4 regions of the Streptomyces sp. NBC_01334 genome follow, and region 1 is predicted to be linked to each of the others. Evidence: riboswitches for the same ligand, from Rfam matches in the RefSeq annotation. Region 1 holds a riboswitch; each other region holds the start of a gene.
The links. A riboswitch is a leader RNA that binds a small molecule or an ion and turns the genes downstream of it on or off. The one in region 1 is predicted to bind cyclic di-AMP.
Positions count from the first base shown of each region.

Region 2: it holds a riboswitch for cyclic di-AMP, as region 1 does, so the genes downstream of both, OG736_RS21205 (M23 family metallopeptidase) here and OG736_RS32270 (M23 family metallopeptidase) in region 1, are expected to answer to the same signal.
Region 3: it holds a riboswitch for cyclic di-AMP, as region 1 does, so the genes downstream of both, OG736_RS18715 (transglycosylase family protein) here and OG736_RS32270 (M23 family metallopeptidase) in region 1, are expected to answer to the same signal.
Region 4: it holds a riboswitch for cyclic di-AMP, as region 1 does, so the genes downstream of both, OG736_RS36470 (M23 family metallopeptidase) here and OG736_RS32270 (M23 family metallopeptidase) in region 1, are expected to answer to the same signal.

Region 1 covers NZ_CP130718.1:7,173,764-7,177,949, forward strand. The annotation lists gene OG736_RS32265 (M16 family metallopeptidase) at 1-1,229, shown strand, start outside; cyclic di-AMP (ydaO/yuaA leader) riboswitch at 1,432-1,600, shown strand; gene OG736_RS32270 (M23 family metallopeptidase) at 1,615-2,358, shown strand; gene OG736_RS32275 (GntR family transcriptional regulator) at 2,547-3,242, shown strand; gene OG736_RS32280 (HPr family phosphocarrier protein) at 3,468-3,749, opposite strand; gene OG736_RS32285 (bifunctional acetate--CoA ligase family protein/GNAT family N-acetyltransferase) at 3,928-4,186, shown strand, end outside.
Region 2 covers NZ_CP130718.1:4,753,591-4,757,776, forward strand. The annotation lists gene OG736_RS21195 (PrsW family intramembrane metalloprotease) at 1-603, shown strand, start outside; gene OG736_RS21200 (aldo/keto reductase) at 644-1,588, opposite strand; gene OG736_RS21205 (M23 family metallopeptidase) at 1,822-2,844, opposite strand; cyclic di-AMP (ydaO/yuaA leader) riboswitch at 2,854-3,020, opposite strand; tRNA gene OG736_RS21210 (tRNA-Met) at 3,343-3,416, opposite strand; gene OG736_RS21215 (dihydrofolate reductase family protein) at 3,488-4,186, opposite strand, start outside.
Region 3 covers NZ_CP130718.1:4,203,998-4,208,183, forward strand. The annotation lists gene eno (phosphopyruvate hydratase) at 1-582, opposite strand, end outside; gene OG736_RS18715 (transglycosylase family protein) at 976-1,692, opposite strand; cyclic di-AMP (ydaO/yuaA leader) riboswitch at 1,696-1,882, opposite strand; gene OG736_RS18720 (transglycosylase family protein) at 2,088-3,092, opposite strand; gene OG736_RS18725 (cytochrome P450 family protein) at 3,299-4,186, opposite strand, start outside.
Region 4 covers NZ_CP130718.1:8,188,863-8,193,048, reverse strand. The annotation lists gene OG736_RS36475 (rhamnogalacturonan lyase family protein) at 1-1,608, opposite strand, end outside; gene OG736_RS36470 (M23 family metallopeptidase) at 1,844-2,806, opposite strand; cyclic di-AMP (ydaO/yuaA leader) riboswitch at 2,811-2,966, opposite strand; gene OG736_RS36465 (alpha-galactosidase) at 3,274-4,186, opposite strand, start outside.

The DNA of each region.
Region 1 (4,186 bases):
TCGACGCGCCCCTGGACGCCGAACCGGCCGGCCTCGACGGCGTCGCCACGATCATGGCGCGGGCCTTCTCCGAGGGCACCGACAAGCACTCCGCCGAGGATTTCGCCGCCGAACTGGAGCGCTGCGGCGCCACCCTGGACGCGCACGCGGATCACCCCGGCGTCCGGCTGAGCCTCGAGGTGCCGGCCTCGCGCCTGTCCAAGGGCCTGGGTCTGCTCGCCGACGCCCTCAGGGCCCCCGCGTTCGCCGACAGCGAGGTCGAGCGCCTCGTCCGCAACCGCCTGGACGAGATCCCGCACGAGCTGGCCAACCCCTCCCGGCGCGCCGCCAAGGAGCTCTCCAAGGAGCTGTTCCCGGCCACCGCGCGGATGTCGCGGCCGCGCCAGGGCACCGCGGAGACGGTCGAGAAGATCGATTCCGCCGCCGTACGCGCCTTCTACGAGAGGCACGTCCGTCCCGCCACGGCCACCGCCGTGGTCGTCGGCGACCTGACCGGTGTCGACCTGGCGGCGCTCCTCGGCGACACCCTGGGCGCCTGGACGGGCTCCTCGGCCCAGCCGCGGCCCGTGCCGCCGGTGACCGCCGACGACGCCGGCCGGGTCGTCATCGTGGACCGTCCGGGCGCCGTCCAGACGCAGTTGCTGATCGGCCGGATCGGCGCCGACCGGCACGACCGCGTGTGGCCCGCGCAGGTGCTCGGCACCTACTGCCTCGGTGGCACCCTCACCTCCCGGCTGGACCGTGTCCTGCGCGAGGAGAAGGGCTACACCTACGGTGTCCGCGCGTTCGGGCAGGTCCTGCGGTCCGCCCCGGACGGCTCGGGCGCCGCGATGCTCGCCATCAGCGGCTCCGTCGACACCCCGAACACCGGCCCCGCTCTGGACGACCTGTGGAAGGTGCTGCGCACCCTCGCCGCCGAGGGGCTGACCGACGCCGAGCGTGACGTCGCCGTGCAGAACCTGGTCGGTGTGGCGCCGCTGAAGTTCGAGACCGCCGCGGCCGTCGCCGGCACGCTGGCGGACCAGGTCGAGCAGCACCTGCCCGACGACTTCCAGGCCACGCTGTACCAGCAGCTCGCCGCGACCGGCACGGTGGAGGCCACCGCGGCGGCCGTGAACGCCTTCCCGGTGGACCGTCTGGTGACCGTCCTCGTCGGTGACGCGGCCCAGATCAAGGAGCCGGTCGAGGCCCTCGGCATCGGCGAGGTGAAGGTCGTGTCCGCGGAGTAGATCCCGGCAACGGCACGCGCGTGTGGGGGCCCTGGTCGACGAAAGCGTCACCAGGGCCTCCGTATGTCCGAATTGATGCGGAGGTTGCCTGTCTGCCCTGTGGGATGCGCTACAAAAACCGGGATCCGTTTGAGGATTGAAACCCGCGCCGCTTAGCGTCATGCGGGCTGTTCGTCAGGCAGTGCGCCGCAGCCGCGGCACCGGACAGTCATCGCCGAGTCCCCGTACGGCGCGAGCCAGGGGAGCCGGGGACCCACCTGTGAAGTCCCTGGGGTGAATCGGACGCCCGCGCGTGAACGCGAGGGGGTCCGTAGGAGACCTTCCTGCTCCGAACCCGTCAGCTAACCCGGTAGGCGAGAGGGAAGGAAAGGACACCCCCAACTTCATGGCGTTCACCTGCGCCACCGGGAAGCACCGTCGGCCCAGCCGGATGCAGCGCAGCAGCGTCCGCGCGGCGGGCATCGCGGCGCTCACCACCACCGGTGTCATGGCCACCGTCGCCTCCACCCCGGCCTTCGCCGCCGAGCCCACCCCCGAGCAGACCGGGCTGATCCCCGTGGTCACCGCCGGCGAGTCCGTCGTCGAGCAGATCGACGACCAGGTCGCCGTGCAGAAGCACGCGGCCTTCGAGGAGGCCGCCCGGCAGGCCGCCGCCAAGAAGGCCGTGGAGGAGCGCGAGGCACGCGTGCGTGCCGCCCGCGAGGCCGAGCGCAAGCGCCTCAACACCTTCGTCTCGCCGATCACCGGCTCCTACGTGTCGACCAGCTACCAGGCCAGCAGCTCCCTGTGGTCCTCCGGCAGCCACACCGGCATCGACTTCCACGCGGCCAGCGGCACCACCGTGCACGCGGTCGGCCTGGGCACCGTCGTCGAGGCCGGCTGGGGCGGGTCGTACGGCAACCAGATCGTCATCAAGATGAACGACGGGACGTACACCCAGTACGGTCACCTGTCCTCCATCGAGGTGTCGGTGGGCCAGCAGGTCACCCCGGGCCAGCGGATCGCCCTGTCCGGTGCCACCGGCAACGTCACCGGTGCGCATCTGCACTTCGAGGCCCGCACCACCGCGGAGTACGGCTCGGACATCGACCCGGTCGCCTACCTCCGCACGCACGGCGTGAACGTCTGACGACCCACGGCGACAGATCGTCTTGCCCCGGCCCTCCCGGCCGGGGCTTTCGCCGTTTTCGAGGCCCTGCTGTCCAAAAAATATCCCTGGATTCCGGCCCGCCATCGGAAATCCCCGCCCATTGCAATAGAGTCACGGAACACACGTCAATCGTCGACGTTTCACGGGGATTAAGGCGGAGGTCCGTCATGCGTATTCCGGCGCACTCGGTGTGCACGGCCATTCGGGACGACATCGTCGCGGGTGTCTACGAGCGCGGCAGCCGCCTCACCGAGGAACTCCTCGCCCGCCGCTACGGCGTTTCCCGCGTTCCCGTCCGAGAGGCGCTGCGCACGCTGGAGGCCGAGGGCTTCGTCGTCACACGGCGGCACGCGGGCGCGTGCGTCGCGGAGCCGACCGAGCAGGAGGCCGCCGACCTGCTGGAGATGCGCATGCTCCTGGAGCCGCTCGGCGCCTCCCGGGCCGCCCAGCGGCGCACCGAGGCCCATCTGAAGGTGCTGCGCGGCCTCGTCCGGCTGGGCCAGGAGCGGGCCAGGCGGGGCAACAGCGAGGATCTGCGCTCGCTGGGGGGCTGGTTCCACGAGACGCTCGCCCAGTCCTCCGGAAGCCACGCCCTGACGTCGATGCTCACCCAGCTGCGCCACAAGATCGCCTGGATGTACGCGGTGGAGGCCCCGGCCAACCCCGTGGAGTCCTGGGCGGAGCACGGCGCGATCGTGGACGCGGTGGCGCGCGGCGACGGCGAGCGCGCGCGGGCGATCACGGCGCTGCACACCGAGCGCGCGACGGCCGCGCACCGGCTGCGCTTTTCCGGCGGACCCGAGCGCGCCGACCGTGTGAGGACTTCGCAACCTCCCGTAAACATGACGGGTCTGCGGCATTAACACGAGGGCCGTATACAAAGAGGGGATAATTCGCGGGGGATTATTTCTGCTGCCCGTAAAGGGAAATACGAAGGGCTCGCCCGATAATTCGGGCGAGCCCTTCGGGGTTGGCGGGTCGACACCTTTGAAGCGACGAACACCGCCACCGTCAATTGAGAGACCCCGACGACGCGCAACCACATCCGCGAGAGCGGCGGCGGCTCAGGCGCAGAGGGGACCGCGCGCTCAGACGGTCTCGGGGAGCTCCTCGAGGCCCTCGGCGACCAGCTTCGCCAGACGGTCGAGGGCGACGTCCGCGCCGTCGGCCTCGGAGGCGAGGACGATCTCCTCGCCGCCCTGGGCGCCCAAGCCGAGAACGGCCAGCATGGAGGCCGCGTTGACGGGGTTGCCGTCGGCCTTGGCGATCGTCACCGGGATACCTGCGGCCGTGGCGGCCCGGACGAAGATGGAAGCGGGGCGGGCGTGAAGGCCCTCGGCCCAGCCGACGTTGACGCGGCGCTCAGCCATGTGATGCTGCCCTTCAGTGTTCAGGTTGTCTAGACCAGTGTTCCACACGTGAAGCGTGTGAGGGGAGGGGTCGTGTGTCCCCTCCCGACATGGTCGTCGGATCGCGGCCTCGATCCGACGAGCGTCCTCCACAGACTGCCTCGCGCCGTTGTCGTACGCGAGCCGTACTCTGGGCCCCATGCAGAGCGCGTCGGACCGGCACGAGTACCCCGCCCACTGGGAGGCCGACGTGGTGCTGCGCGACGGCGGCACCGCGCGCATCCGCCCCATCACCGTCGATGACGCCGAGCGCCTGGTCAGCTTCTACGAGCAGGTTTCGGACGAGTCGAAGTACTACCGCTTCTTCGCGCCCTACCCGCGCCTGTCCGACAAGGACGTCCACCGCTTCACGCACCACGACTTTGTGGACCGGGTGGGACTCGCGGCCACGATCGGCG
Region 2 (4,186 bases), 2.4 Mb from region 1:
ACCGTACGCGAGGAACTGCCCGCCTACGCGGCCGCCGGCTGGCTCACCCCGGCCGAGCCGTTCGCGCTCGGCTCGATGCGGGCCCGGCGACTGGCCCGGGAGTACGCCGGCCGTCACCTCGGCAAGCCGGCCGCGCGGGAGGTCGCCCGGTACGAGGCGTACGCGACGTCCCTCGCGTTCCTGCGGCATCGCGGCCGACGGGGGCGGGCCGGCGCCGACTTCCTCGTACGCGAGCGGGAGTTGCTCAACGAACTGTGGCGGCGGACGGACGTCGCCCGGCCCGCGCTGGAGCACGCGGCCCGGATGACGGCCCCGCCGGTACGGGTGGCCGCGCCGCCCTGGCCGGTCCACGGGGCGTACGGGTACGGCCAGGGTCCGGCCCACGGCCAGGGTTACAGCGCCGGGTTCGGCCATCCGACGGCGCCGGTGTACGGCAGTCCGGCGGCGCCGTCGTACGGGTACGGGTACGGGTACGGGTACGGGTACGGCTACCCCGCGGCACACATCCCCGGACCCGGGCACGGACCCGGACACGGCCCATCGCACGGACCCGGACCCGGATATCCGGCGGAACCGTATCCCGCTCCCCACTCGCACCAGTAGGCCCGGCTGGGCAGGCCGGGCCGAGGCCCTGGTCGGGTCGTCAGACCGAGGCGCGGGTCAGCCGGGTGATCTCCTCCGCCGTCAGTTCCAGCTGCGCCACCCCCAGCAGCGCCGGCAGCTGCTCGACCGTCCGCGCGGAGGCGATCGGCGCGGCCACCGTGGGCTGCGCGGCGAGCCACGCCAGGGCGACCGTGGGGATCCGGGTGTCGTGAGCCTGGGCGATCTCGTCCAGGGCGGTGAGGACGTTCCGGCCCCGTTCCGTGTCGAGGTGCTTGGCGGCGCCGGCCGCGCGGGCGCTCTGCACGGTCGTACCGGGCCGGTACTTGCCGGTGAGGAAGCCGGCGGCCAGGGCGAAGTACGGGACGGCGGCGAGGCCGAAGCGGGCGGCGAGGTCCTGGAGTCCGCCCTCGTAGGTGTCGCGGGAGACCAGGTTGTAGTGGGGCTGGAGGGCGACGTACCGGGCCAGGCCCTCACGGTCGGAGAACTCCAGGGACTCCTGGAGGCGCTCGGGCGTGATGTTGGAGGCGGCGATGTGCCGCACCTTGCCCGCCCGCACCAGTTCGTCGAGCGCGCCGACGATCTCCTCGACGGGCACTTCGGGCTTGTCGAAGTGCGTGTAGTAGAGGTCGATGTGGTCGGTGCCCAGACGGCGGAGCGAGGCGTCGGCGGCGGCCTTGATGTTGTCGGCGGACAGGCCGGGGAACTCGGGGTGCTGGCTCACCTTGGTGGCGATCACGACGTCGTCGCGGTTGCCCCGGGCCTGCACCCACCTGCCGATGATGGTCTCGGACTCACCACCGCTGTTGCCCTCGATCCACGCCGTGTAGGAGTCGGCGGTGTCGATGAAGTTGCCGCCCGCGGCAGCGTAGGCGTCGAGTACGGCGAAGGAGGCCGTCTCGTCGGCGGTCCAGCCGAAGACGTTGCCGCCGAGGGAGAGCGGGAAGACCTCGAGGTCGGAGGAGCCGAGCTTGCGAAGAGAAGTCATGCTTCGTGTCAACGGGCGCCGACGGCCCGCCCATTCCAGGCGTGACGCGAAGAACATGTGAACAGCACGTAGGACCGGCACCCATGCCCGGCACGGACCGGCAGCCCCGACGCGGAGGGCGTCGGGGCTGCCAGGTGGATCAGGGTGACCGAACGAACCGGCTCAGGGGGTCCGAAGCAACGGCTCAAGGTTCGGTTCCCGGACGGCCGGCTCGGGGGCTCCGGAGGGACGACTCAGGGGTTGAGGCCCTTGTCGCGCAGCCAGGCCGCCGGGTCGATGCCTTCGGCGCTGCCGCCCGGGTGGACCTCGAGGTGGAGGTGGGCCCCGGTGACGTTCCCGGTGGCGCCCACCCGACCGATCACATCGCCGGTGGCGACCTTCTGGCCGACACTGACGCTGATCGACGACTGGTGGCAGAACCACAGCTCGGTGCCGTCGTCCAGGGTCAGGATGGTGCGGTAGCCGTACGAACCGGCCCAACCGGCCTCGGTGATGGTGCCGCTGTGGACGGCCTTGATGAGCGTGCCCGTCGGCGCGGCGAAGTCGAGACCCGTGTGGTAGCCGGAGGACCAGAGCGAACCGGCCTGACCGAAGGTCGAGGTGATCGTGTACGAGGAGGTCGGCAGCGTGTACTGCTTGGCCAGCTCGGCCAGGCGCGCGGCCTCGGCCTTGGCGGCTGCTTCCTCGGCGGCCTTCTTCTTCGCGGCGGCGGCCTTGGCCTCCGCCTCCTTCTCGGCCTTGGCGGCGGCGTCGGACTCGGCCTTGGCCGCTGCGGCGAGAGCCTTGACCTCGACCTGGGACTGCTGCGACTCGGCCTGCGCCATGATCCGGCTGCGCAGTGCCTCGCCGGCGTCGGCGGCGCTCTCCTCGGTGTCCACGGCGGCTTCGGAGCCGAAGCTGGCGAGGGCCGGCGCGGCTTCCGGGGCGGGCTCGTCGTCGGAGATGAGCGAGCCCACGTTGGGCAGGTCCGGCATCGAGATGGAGACCGGGGCCTTGCCGGTGTTGGCGCTGGCCATGCCACCCGCGCTGACGGCGGCTATGACGCCGACGCCGAGAACGGTGGAGCTGCGGGCGAATCCGCCGCCGCGCTGCTTGGCGACGCGGTGCTTGCCGCGTACCGGGCGAGTGGACTCCGCGGTGGGGTTCCACTCCTCCCAAGGTCCCTCGTCGGTGCGGTAGCCGCCGTAGCCGAAGGTCTCGGTGGACCGCTGGCTGGGCGCGTACGGGGCCTCGGGGGCAGGCGGGTTGGACGCCACGCGGGCGCACTCCTTTCCTTCCGTCGCCTACCGGGTTAGCTGACGGGTTCGGAGCGGGAAGGTCTCCTACGCGCGTATACCGGTCGTGGACTCTGCGAGTTCACGACGGCTTCCGCGTGATTCACCCCATGGTGGTGGTTCCCCGGTTCCCTTGCGGGATTCGGCACGTGCCGCACGGAGCCGACTCTGGTGCCGGCTGGGACGACCGCGCTGCGTTATCGAACGTTAATAGACCCGGGGGTGGGTTTCCAAGCTGTTCCTCTTGATCAACAACATTTCTGGCCTGGACTTTTGGGCTACCAGCGGTGAAAAACGGGCGAGTTGACCACGCCTCGACATACCCCGGAAACGCTTCATCAGTCACAGGAGTTTTGATGGTGACTCAGTCGTCATGCGCAGGGCGGTCGACCGGTCACCAAGAGTGAGGAAGCGATCGACGGGGTCGACGAAAACGCCGAAGGCCGGAACCCTTTCGGATTCCGGCCTTCGGTCCATCAGTAGCGGGGACAGGATTTGAACCTGCGACCTCTGGGTTATGAGCCCAGCGAGCTACCGAGCTGCTCCACCCCGCGGCGATGAACACAACTGTACGCCATCAGCGGGGCGGAAAGCACATCGGTTGATCCGCGGGGCCCCAGCGGCCTCACAGGAGGTGGCGGTTCGGCTCCTTCGCCCGCTCCTCGTACTCCGGGAGGACGAGGACGTCGACGCCCCGGGCCGTCAGCAGACCGGTTCCGTCCGCCTCGGTGACGAAGGTGTCCGGCTCGCGCCAGGCCGTGACCACCCGGCGCACCCCTGCGTCGAGGATGAGGCGGGCACAGGGGGCCGGGCGGGAGGAGCGGCGGGCGCACGGTTCGAGGCTGCTGTAGACGGTGGCGGTGGGCAGCCGGGGGTCGGCGGGGTCGAGCTTCGCGAGGGCGGCCTCTTCGGCGTGCACGACCGGGTCGCCGGCCTCGCGGGAGTGGCCGCGTGCCAGCTCCGTGCCGTCGGCGGCCACGATCACCGCGCCCACGCTGAAGGCGGTCTCCGACGGCGGGCAGTCGGCGGCGAGTGCGCAGGCGAGGGCCAGCCAGTGCCGGTCGGCCGCGGCGGGCAACGGTCCGGCACCGGGGGCGGTGGGCTCGTAGCGGTTCAGGACGACGTCCTCGATGCGCCGGGTCTCCAACAGACGCAGGCGCCCGCCCTGGTAGCCGCCCGGCCCGAACAGGCGGGGCGCGGCCGGGTCGCCCACGAAGAGCGGGGCGAGGACGAGCTGGAGTTCGTCGGCGAGGCCCTGCCGGAGCAGCTGGGTGTGGATCGTGCCACCGCCCTCGACCATGAGGCGCCGTACGCCGCGCACGTC
Region 3 (4,186 bases), 3.0 Mb from region 1:
CACCTTCTTGAGGGTGTGGTAGACCTCGGCACCCCAGCGCAGGGCCTCGGAGAAGGACTCCGCGCCGATCGGGGCGATCATGAACTCCTGGATGTCCACGTTGGAGTCGGCGTGCGAGCCGCCGTTCAGGATGTTCATCATCGGCACCGGCAGCAGGTGCGCGTTGGGGCCGCCCAGGTAGCGGAACAGCGGCAGGTCGCTGGCCTCGGAGGCGGCGTGCGCGACGGCGAGCGAGACGCCGAGGATGGCGTTGGCGCCGAGCGAGCCCTTGTTGTCGGTGGCGTCCAGGTCGAACATGGCCTGGTCGATCAGGCGCTGCTCGGTGGCGTCGTAGCCGACGAGCTCCGGGCCGATCTGCTCGATGACGGCGAGGACGGCCTTCTCGACACCCTTGCCGAGGTAGCGGTTGGGGTCACCGTCGCGGAGCTCGATGGCCTCGAAGGCACCGGTGGAGGCGCCGGACGGAACGGCGGCACGACCCGTGCTGCCGTCGTCGAGGCCGACCTCGACCTCGACCGTGGGGTTGCCTCGGGAGTCCAGGATTTCCCGGGCTACGACGACGTCGATGGACGGCACGAGCATCTCCTTCTTGGGATGTGACGCTGGTTGTGCGGGGCCCAGGGGTCTTGACGAGCCCTTGCTGAGCCTTGCGACTAGAGCCTAACCGCCCCGGGACCGTCGGCAGCCGACCGACCGTCCCGTGGACAGACAGACGGTACCTATTGTTTCCGCCCGGAACAAAGGGGGTGGCCGAGAAAAGCCGACAGGAAGTGACGAACGGGCAAAGAGAAACCCCGCTCCGGTGCGTACGGGGGAACACGCACCGGAGCGGGGAGCCCGTGGGGACGGGGGGTGACCCTCACGAGGTCTTCAGTGTGCCGACCTCGGATATGAGGGCGCTGTGGCTTCTCTGGGGGCCAGGTGTCACTTCACGCGAAGCGACGCCCTGGGCGCAGGGTCATTTCAGGCGCAGTGTCACTTCAGGTGCAGCTGCTGGCCCGGGTAGATCAGGTCGGCGTCGACGACGATGTCCTTGTTCAGCTCGAACAGCTTCGCCCAGCCGCCCTTGACCTTGTGCTTCTCGGCGATGGTGCTGAGGGTGTCGCCCTTGACGACCTTGTACTCGCCGTCACCCTTCTTGACCTTCTTGCCGGTCGGGGTGGTGACCGTCTTGGAGGCGGCCGGGCGGTCGGTCGAGCGGGAGGCGCTCTGCTCCTCGGTCGAGCGGCTGCCGGTGCTGCCGCTGCTCGACGAGCCGGCGGAGCCGGAGGAGCTGGACGAGCCGGAGCTCGAGGAGTCGGCGCTCGAGCCGTTGTAGGCGGCGCCGGACAGGCCGGTGCCGCAGACCGGCCAGGCACCCTTGCCCTGACCGGCGAGGACCTTCTCGCCGATGGCTATCTGCTGGGACTTGGAGGCCTGGTCGGCGGTGGAGGCGTAGGCGGTGCCGCCGTACGCGGCCCAGGTGGACGCCGAGAACTGGAGACCGCCGTAGTAGCCGTTGCCGGTGTTGATGGACCAGTTGCCACCGGCCTCGCACTGGGCGACCGCGTCCCACTCGGAGGCGGTGGCGGCGGAGGCGTTGCCGGCCGCCATCAGCGGAGCGGCGATGGCGACGCCGGTGACGCCGGCGAGCGTGGCGACGCGGGTCGCCTTGGAGGGACGGCGGTGCTTGCCCTTACCGGAAAACAGCATGGTGGATCCCCTCACCGACGCCTGCGAGGTGAGCTGTCGGGTTCGGGCCGTGTGAGTTGCCCGGCCACTTCCTCGCCCGTCGGAGCGCTGCTCCGTGGGAGGTGTGGCTTCACCCCGAGCCGTTCCGGTCAACCGACCGGCGCGGCACTTACCTTGGGTCCCCCGCTCCTGCCTACGGCGCTTGACGCGACGACTGTTCCCGGGTCGTCGCTGGCAGGATTCGGCGTTGCGACGGCCGGGGCTCGGGTTGCCGAGCGGCCTCGACCGTAGACACGCGATCGGCGGAATTTCAAAGACGATCAGGGCTTCTGAGACTCATCCCACACTTTCACCAAAACGGACATTCGGCGCGAAGTGTGACGCGAACTCCCGCTGCTTTTCTTGGGCTTTGCGCCCTATTCCACCCCTGTGTCGAGAGTCTGACCGGCGGCGATGTTGCTCGGGTCGACGCCGATGAGGTCCCTGTTCTCGTCGTAGAGGGCACGCCATCCACCGTCGAGACCAAGGGAGTCGGCGATGGACGCGAGAGAGTCGCCCTCCTGGACGACATAGGTGGCCGCTGCATGCCGGCCCGCGGAGGCGGCGGCGGTGCCGTCCACGCCGGCGTCGGTCGCGCTCTTGGTCGCGGCCTCGTCGGCGGTGGCGCCGCGGTGCTTGCCCGAGCCGAGGGAGCCGGTGTCGACGAGGCTCCAAGAACCTTCGTCCTGGACGTATTTGTCCGAGTCGTCCGCACCCGGGGTCGCCGTGGGCGAGCCGTCGCCCGTCGAGCCGTCGCTCCGGCCGCCGGACGTGCCGGATTCGCCCGTGGCGGCGGAAGAGGACGAAGGGGAGTAAGCGGACGCCGAAGGCGAACCGGCGGAATCAGCGGACGAGTCGGACGATCCGGTCGAGGAGTCGTCGTCGGCCGTGGAGCCCGAGGATCCGGACAACCCCCTGGACAGGTCGGACAATCCGGAAGACCCAGATGAGTCGGACGAGTCGGACGAGTCGTCCGCCACGCCGGTGTCCACGTTCAGCGCGCCGTTCTCCTGGGTGAGCCCGGAGGTCAGCCCGCAGGTGCCCCACGCGCCGATCCCCTCGGCCGCGAGCACCTTCTGCGCGACGGCGATCTGCTGGCTGCGACTGGCCTGGTCGGGGCTGGTCGCGTAGTCGAGGCCGCCGTGCGCCTCCCAGTCCTTCTGGGTGAGGCTCAGGCCGCCGTACTCGCCGCCCCCCTCGTCGGCGCTCCACGAGCCGCCGGTCTCGCACTGCGCCACCTTGTCCCACACCGTGCCGTCCGCAGCGCTCGCGCCGGAGGCGGCGAGCAGCGGGATGGCGATGGCGGAGCCCGTCACTCCGGCCGCGACAAGGAGTGCCGGGGCCTGGCGGGGGCGACGGTGACGACCGTTCCCGGAGAGCATGCGAGGGGCCTTTCTCTGGACAGCACTGACCGGCGCGGCGGGTGGAACCGATGTCGTCGCGCTGACGAGAGAACGTATCGGCAGACGATCACTTGTCACAAGTTAATGCCGCGCAGATCACGTGAAGATCACAGACTTGAGTGTTGGTCACCTTCACTCCGCCGAGCGGTCACACTCCGGCTGACATCCGGTCAGGTATGGATCACTTATGAACCGGAATGCACCGGAGTGAACTCGACCGGCAAAGTCCGCAGTCCGCGCATGATGAGCCCGCCGCGCCACCTCAACTCGGTTGGATCCACGGCCGGTCGGAGATCGGGCAGCCGGGTGAGCAGGGTGGCCAGGGCGGTCTGCCCCTCCAGCCGGGCCAGCGGGGCTCCCAGGCAGTAGTGGATGCCGTGGCCGTAGCCGAGGTGCTGGTTGTCACGGCGGGACAGGTCGAGGGTGTCGGGGTCCGAGAAGCGCGCCGGGTCACGGTCGGCGGCTGCCAGCACCACGAGCACGGGATCGCCCGGCGCGATGTCCTGGCCGCCGATGCTCAGCGGCTCGGTCGCGAACCGCCAGGTGGCGAGTTCCACGGGGCCGTCGTAGCGCAGGAGTTCCTCGACGCCCGTTTCGAGGAGGCCGCGGTCGCCGTCGTCCTCGGTGAGGGACCGCTGGAGGCGTGCGCGCTGCTCGGGGTGGGTGAGGAGGGCGTAGGTGCCGTTGCCGATGAGATTGACGGTCGTCTCGAAGCCCGCGAACAGCAGGATGAAGGCCATGGCGGCGGCCTCGTTCTCGGTGAGGTGCTCGCCGTGGTCCGAGGCGCGGATCAGACCCGAGAGGAGGTCCTCGCCGGGAGCCGGGTCGGCGGGAAGCTCCGCGCGCTTGCGGTGGATGAGCTCCAACAGATAGCCGCGCATCTTCTTCACCGACCGCGCGACACCGCCCCGCGGACCCCCGCCGTGCCGGATCATCATCCCCGCCCAGTCGCGGAAGTCGTCCTGGTCCTCACGCGGGACGCCCAGGAGGTCGCAGATCGCGTAGATGGGGAGAGGGAAGGCGAAGTCGTGGATGAGGTCGGCCTTCCCCTCGGCGGCGAACCGGTCGATGAG
Region 4 (4,186 bases), 1.0 Mb from region 1:
GAAGACCGTCGCGCTGCTCTCGGTCGCCGGGTCCCACTTCTCGACGCGGGTGAAGTCGAGAAGTTCTGACGCCTTGTCACCGTCCCACCAGATACGGAAGTTGACGCTGGGGGTGGTGGTGGAGACCTTGCCGTCCTGGACGTTGAAGACGCCCGCGCCGGGCCGCGTCACGTCGGCGGTGGACGTCCAGTACTCGTAGCCGCGGTGGTCGGGGTCGATGTCCGCGGCGTTCCCGCGGCCGGTGTCGAGGTCCGCGTCGCTCACCGGGCTCGTCGGGTGCGAGCCCGTGACCAGCCGCTCACCGGTGGCGGCGTCGTAGTAGTACCAGGGGAAGGCGGAGACGACGCCCAGCTCGGACTGCTGGATGGCGAAGCCCTCCAGGCCGGGCCGGTCGGGGTCGAGGTCGGCGATGTCGAAGCGGTCGCCGTGGATGGCGCCGTCGACGACGTAGCGCAGCGTGCCGTCGCTGTTCACGACGTAGTTGCCGTCGGCGATCTCGTCCCTGCCGTCCCCGTCGACGTCGACGGTGCGGATCTGGTGGAAGCTGGTCGCGCCGGTCGTCGGATCCACCACGTACTTCCAACGGCGGGTGAGATCCGTGCCGTTGAAGTCCCAGGTCTGGAACAGCACCCGGAACGCGCCGCGCTTGGCTCCGACCCGGGTGACCGACTTGGTGACCAGGCTGGGGTGTTCGCCGTCGAGGTAGGCGATGCCGAAGTGGCCACCGGAGGGGCCGTCGGCCACGAAGTCGTCGGGAACGGGCTGCCGGGTCCGCTCGGTGCCGGTCGCTCCGTCGATCACCGACACGAACTGGTTCGCGGGCGAGGCGGCGGTGACCTGCGAGCCGTCGGCGAAGGTGGTCCCGGCGGCGGTGTGCGCCAGCACCTCGGCGCGGCCGTCGGCGTCGAGGTCGTAGACGGTGACGTTGTCGTCGTTGCGATAGCCGCCGATCGCGGTGGAACCGCTGATCGCGGCGGGCGCCGGGTCGTTGGCGCCGTTCCCGCCGACCTGGGTGTACGAGCCGGGGCCGAGGTCGACCCGCCACAGGCGCTCACCGGTGAGCGTGTAGGCCTCCAGCAGGTCGGGTCTGTCGCGGGTCCCGGACAGCCGGCTGACGACGAGCTCGTAGCGTCCGTCACCGTCGAGGTCACCCGGCCAGGCGTGCTGCACGGTGTAGCCGTCGGCGCCGGCCAGCGGGATCTCGGCGTAGCCGTCGGTGAAGCGCAGGGCCGCCGGACTCGGCTTCTGCTCATGCCCGTTGACGACGGCGCGGACGGTATAGGTCCCCGCGCCCCGGGTGTCGTCCCGGTAGGTCGTCGATTTCCGCACCGGCTCCCGGTTGAGCCGGCGTCCGTTCTTGTACACGTTGAAGGCGACGGCGTTTCCGTGCCGCGCGTATTCGGTGCCGAGCAGCCGCCAGCTGAGGAAGGTTCCTTCGCCGGACGGGGTGGCGACCAGGCCGCGGTCGAGGTTCTCGACGATCCGGCGCGGGACCTCGGCGGCGTGCCCGGTGGGCGCGGCGACGAGTCCGGCCAGCAGGGTGACGGCGGTGACGGCGGCCGCGGCCGCGGCGCCCTTGATGACGATGCGTCGGTCGACGCGGGACACAGAACCTCCGAAGAGCGATAGAAAGCGCTTGCTCACTGACGGAGATCACTGTGTCCCCACCCTGTCCCGCCTGTCGATGGGGCACCAGGGGCTGCCACAAGAACGCAACAGAACGATCATGAACGCGCAAACTCCAACGCCGGCCATCCCCCGGACATACCGAAGGCCGGACCCGGGGATCGGGGTCCGGCCTTCGGCCGCGTGTCAGGCGGGAGGTCGTCGCAGTCGGAGGGGGTCAGCCGACGGAGACGCCGTGCGAGCGGAGGTAGGCGATCGGGTCCACGTCGGAGCCGTAGTCCGGCGTGGTGCGGATCTCGAAGTGCAGGTGCGGGCCGGTCACGTTGCCGGTGGCACCGGAGAGGCCGAGCTGCTGGCCCGCGGTCACGGTCTGGCCGGCCGAGACGGAGAGCTGGGACAGGTGGGCGTACTGGGCGTAGTAGCCGTCGGCGAGCCTGATGACGACCTGGTTGCCGTACGCGCCGCCCCAGCCCGCGGAGACGACGGTGCCCGCACCCACGGCCTTGAGGGAGGTGCCGGTCGGGACGACGAAGTCGGTGCCGGTGTGGTAGCCGCTGGACCACATGCTGCCGGCCGTGTGGTAGGCGGTGCCGACGGTGGCGCCCGCCACCGGCAGCGTGTAACCGCTGGAGGTACCGGTGCCGCTCTCGGCGGCCTGGGTGACCGCCTTCGAGGAGGACGAACCGGACGACGAGGACGAAGAGGACGACGACTTGGTTCCGGACGCCTTCGACTTCGACGGGGAGGACGAGGAGGAACCGGACGACGAGCCGGACGACGAACCGGTGCTCGCGGCCTTCTTGCCGATCGAGAGCTTCAGCCCGGGGTGGATCAGCGACGGGTCGCCGCCGACGGCCTGACGGTTGTCCTGGTACAGCTTCTGCCAGCCGCCACTGACGTTCTGCTCGTCGGCGATCTTCGACAGATAGTCGCCGGACCGCACGGTGTAGGACTTGGCCGTCGTGGCGGTGGCCGTCTTCTGCGCCACCGGCACGGACTGCACGGCCTTTTCCGGAACGGCCTGGGAAGCCGACTGTGCGACGGACTGCGCGGGGGCCGCGTGAGCGCCGGCGGCACCCATGAGCGGAAGGGCGAGCGCGGCGCCACCCGTTCCGGCGACGGCTATGGAACGAGTGAAGCGCTGGGCCTTCGGACGGCGGTGCTTACCCTTCGCGGGCATGGCGAATTCCTCTCCGGCGCCTGCGAGGTGAGCTGTCGGGTGCGGACTGGAGATGCCCGGCCGCGCCGAGGCGCGGCTTTACCCCAAGCCTGTTCCGGAGACCGGAACAGGCGGTTGTGCCTGTGGGTCCCCCGCTCCTGCCAGATACGGGTGAGTGTGCGGGCTCCGGGCGGTGGCAGGATTCGGCGTCCGTCCGGATTGGTGTGGAACGTAAGCGACCGGAACGCACAGGGACAAGCAGAGGTTGTGCCGCTGACGCCTTTCTCTTGATCCCCTGTGAGAATCCCCGGTCACACTCCGTGAGACAAGGGACCCGTTCACCGCCAAGCACCCTGGAAAAGCATGCGAATTACGTGAACATGACGGGCGACATACGGTCACGGATATGACGCTGCTCACGTGACGGCTCTCCAGGTTCCTTTATTCCAGAGCGAGTTGGAATTAAGGATTCAATTCGGACAGAAACCTCAGATGCGACGCAGTCGGATAACCGTCGCATCAAGGTCACCCCGCAGTCCGGTGCGCAGCCCGTGATGGAGCAGTACCGCCCCTCGGTGGACTTCGCCCGTTTCGCGGCATTCGTACGACGCCGTCGGGTCCAGTCCGCGCAGCCGCAACGCCGGGACGGGCTCACCGAACCGCTGCGCCTGGAGCCAGGCGAGGACGACACTCTCGTCACCGCGCACGTACTGGACGGCGCTCAGGCCGCCCGCCGGGGGCCGCAGCCGGTAGAGGTCGCCCTGCTGCACGAGCGGCCGGATCTCCTTGTAGAGGTCCACCCACCGGCGCGCCTCGGCGAGCTCCTCCTCGCTCCACTCGGAGAGGTCCCCGCCGACGCCGAGCACGCCGGCCATGGCGCTGACGAACCGGAAGCGCAGCGAGCTGACCCGGCCGTTGAGCTGGGCGTTGGGACTGTCGGTGACCCAGGCCGCCATGACCCGGGCGGGGTGGATCTGGCTGAAGCCGTGCTGGATGTCGAGCCGGTCGAGCGGATCGGTGTTGTCGGAGGTCCACACCTGGTCGGTGCGGCTCATGATCCCGAGGTCGATGCGTCCGCCGCCGCCGGAGCAGGACTCGAAGGCGACCCCGGGGTGGGCCTCCCGAAGCCGGTCCAGGAGCGCGTACAGAGCCCGTACGTGGTCGACCCAGAGGCGCTGCGGGTAGGGGTCGTCCGGCCAGCCGGCGTCGGTGAAGCAGCGGTTGAAGTCCCACTTCACATAGTCGACGGGCGCGCTGGAGAGAAGCCCGTGGAGCTGCTCCCAGAGGTACTCCTGAACGTCCTCGCGGGCGAGGTTCAGCACGAGCTGATTGCGGAACTCCGTCCGCTTTCGTCCGGATTGGAACTGCACCCAGTCGGGGTGCGCCCGATACAGCTCGCTG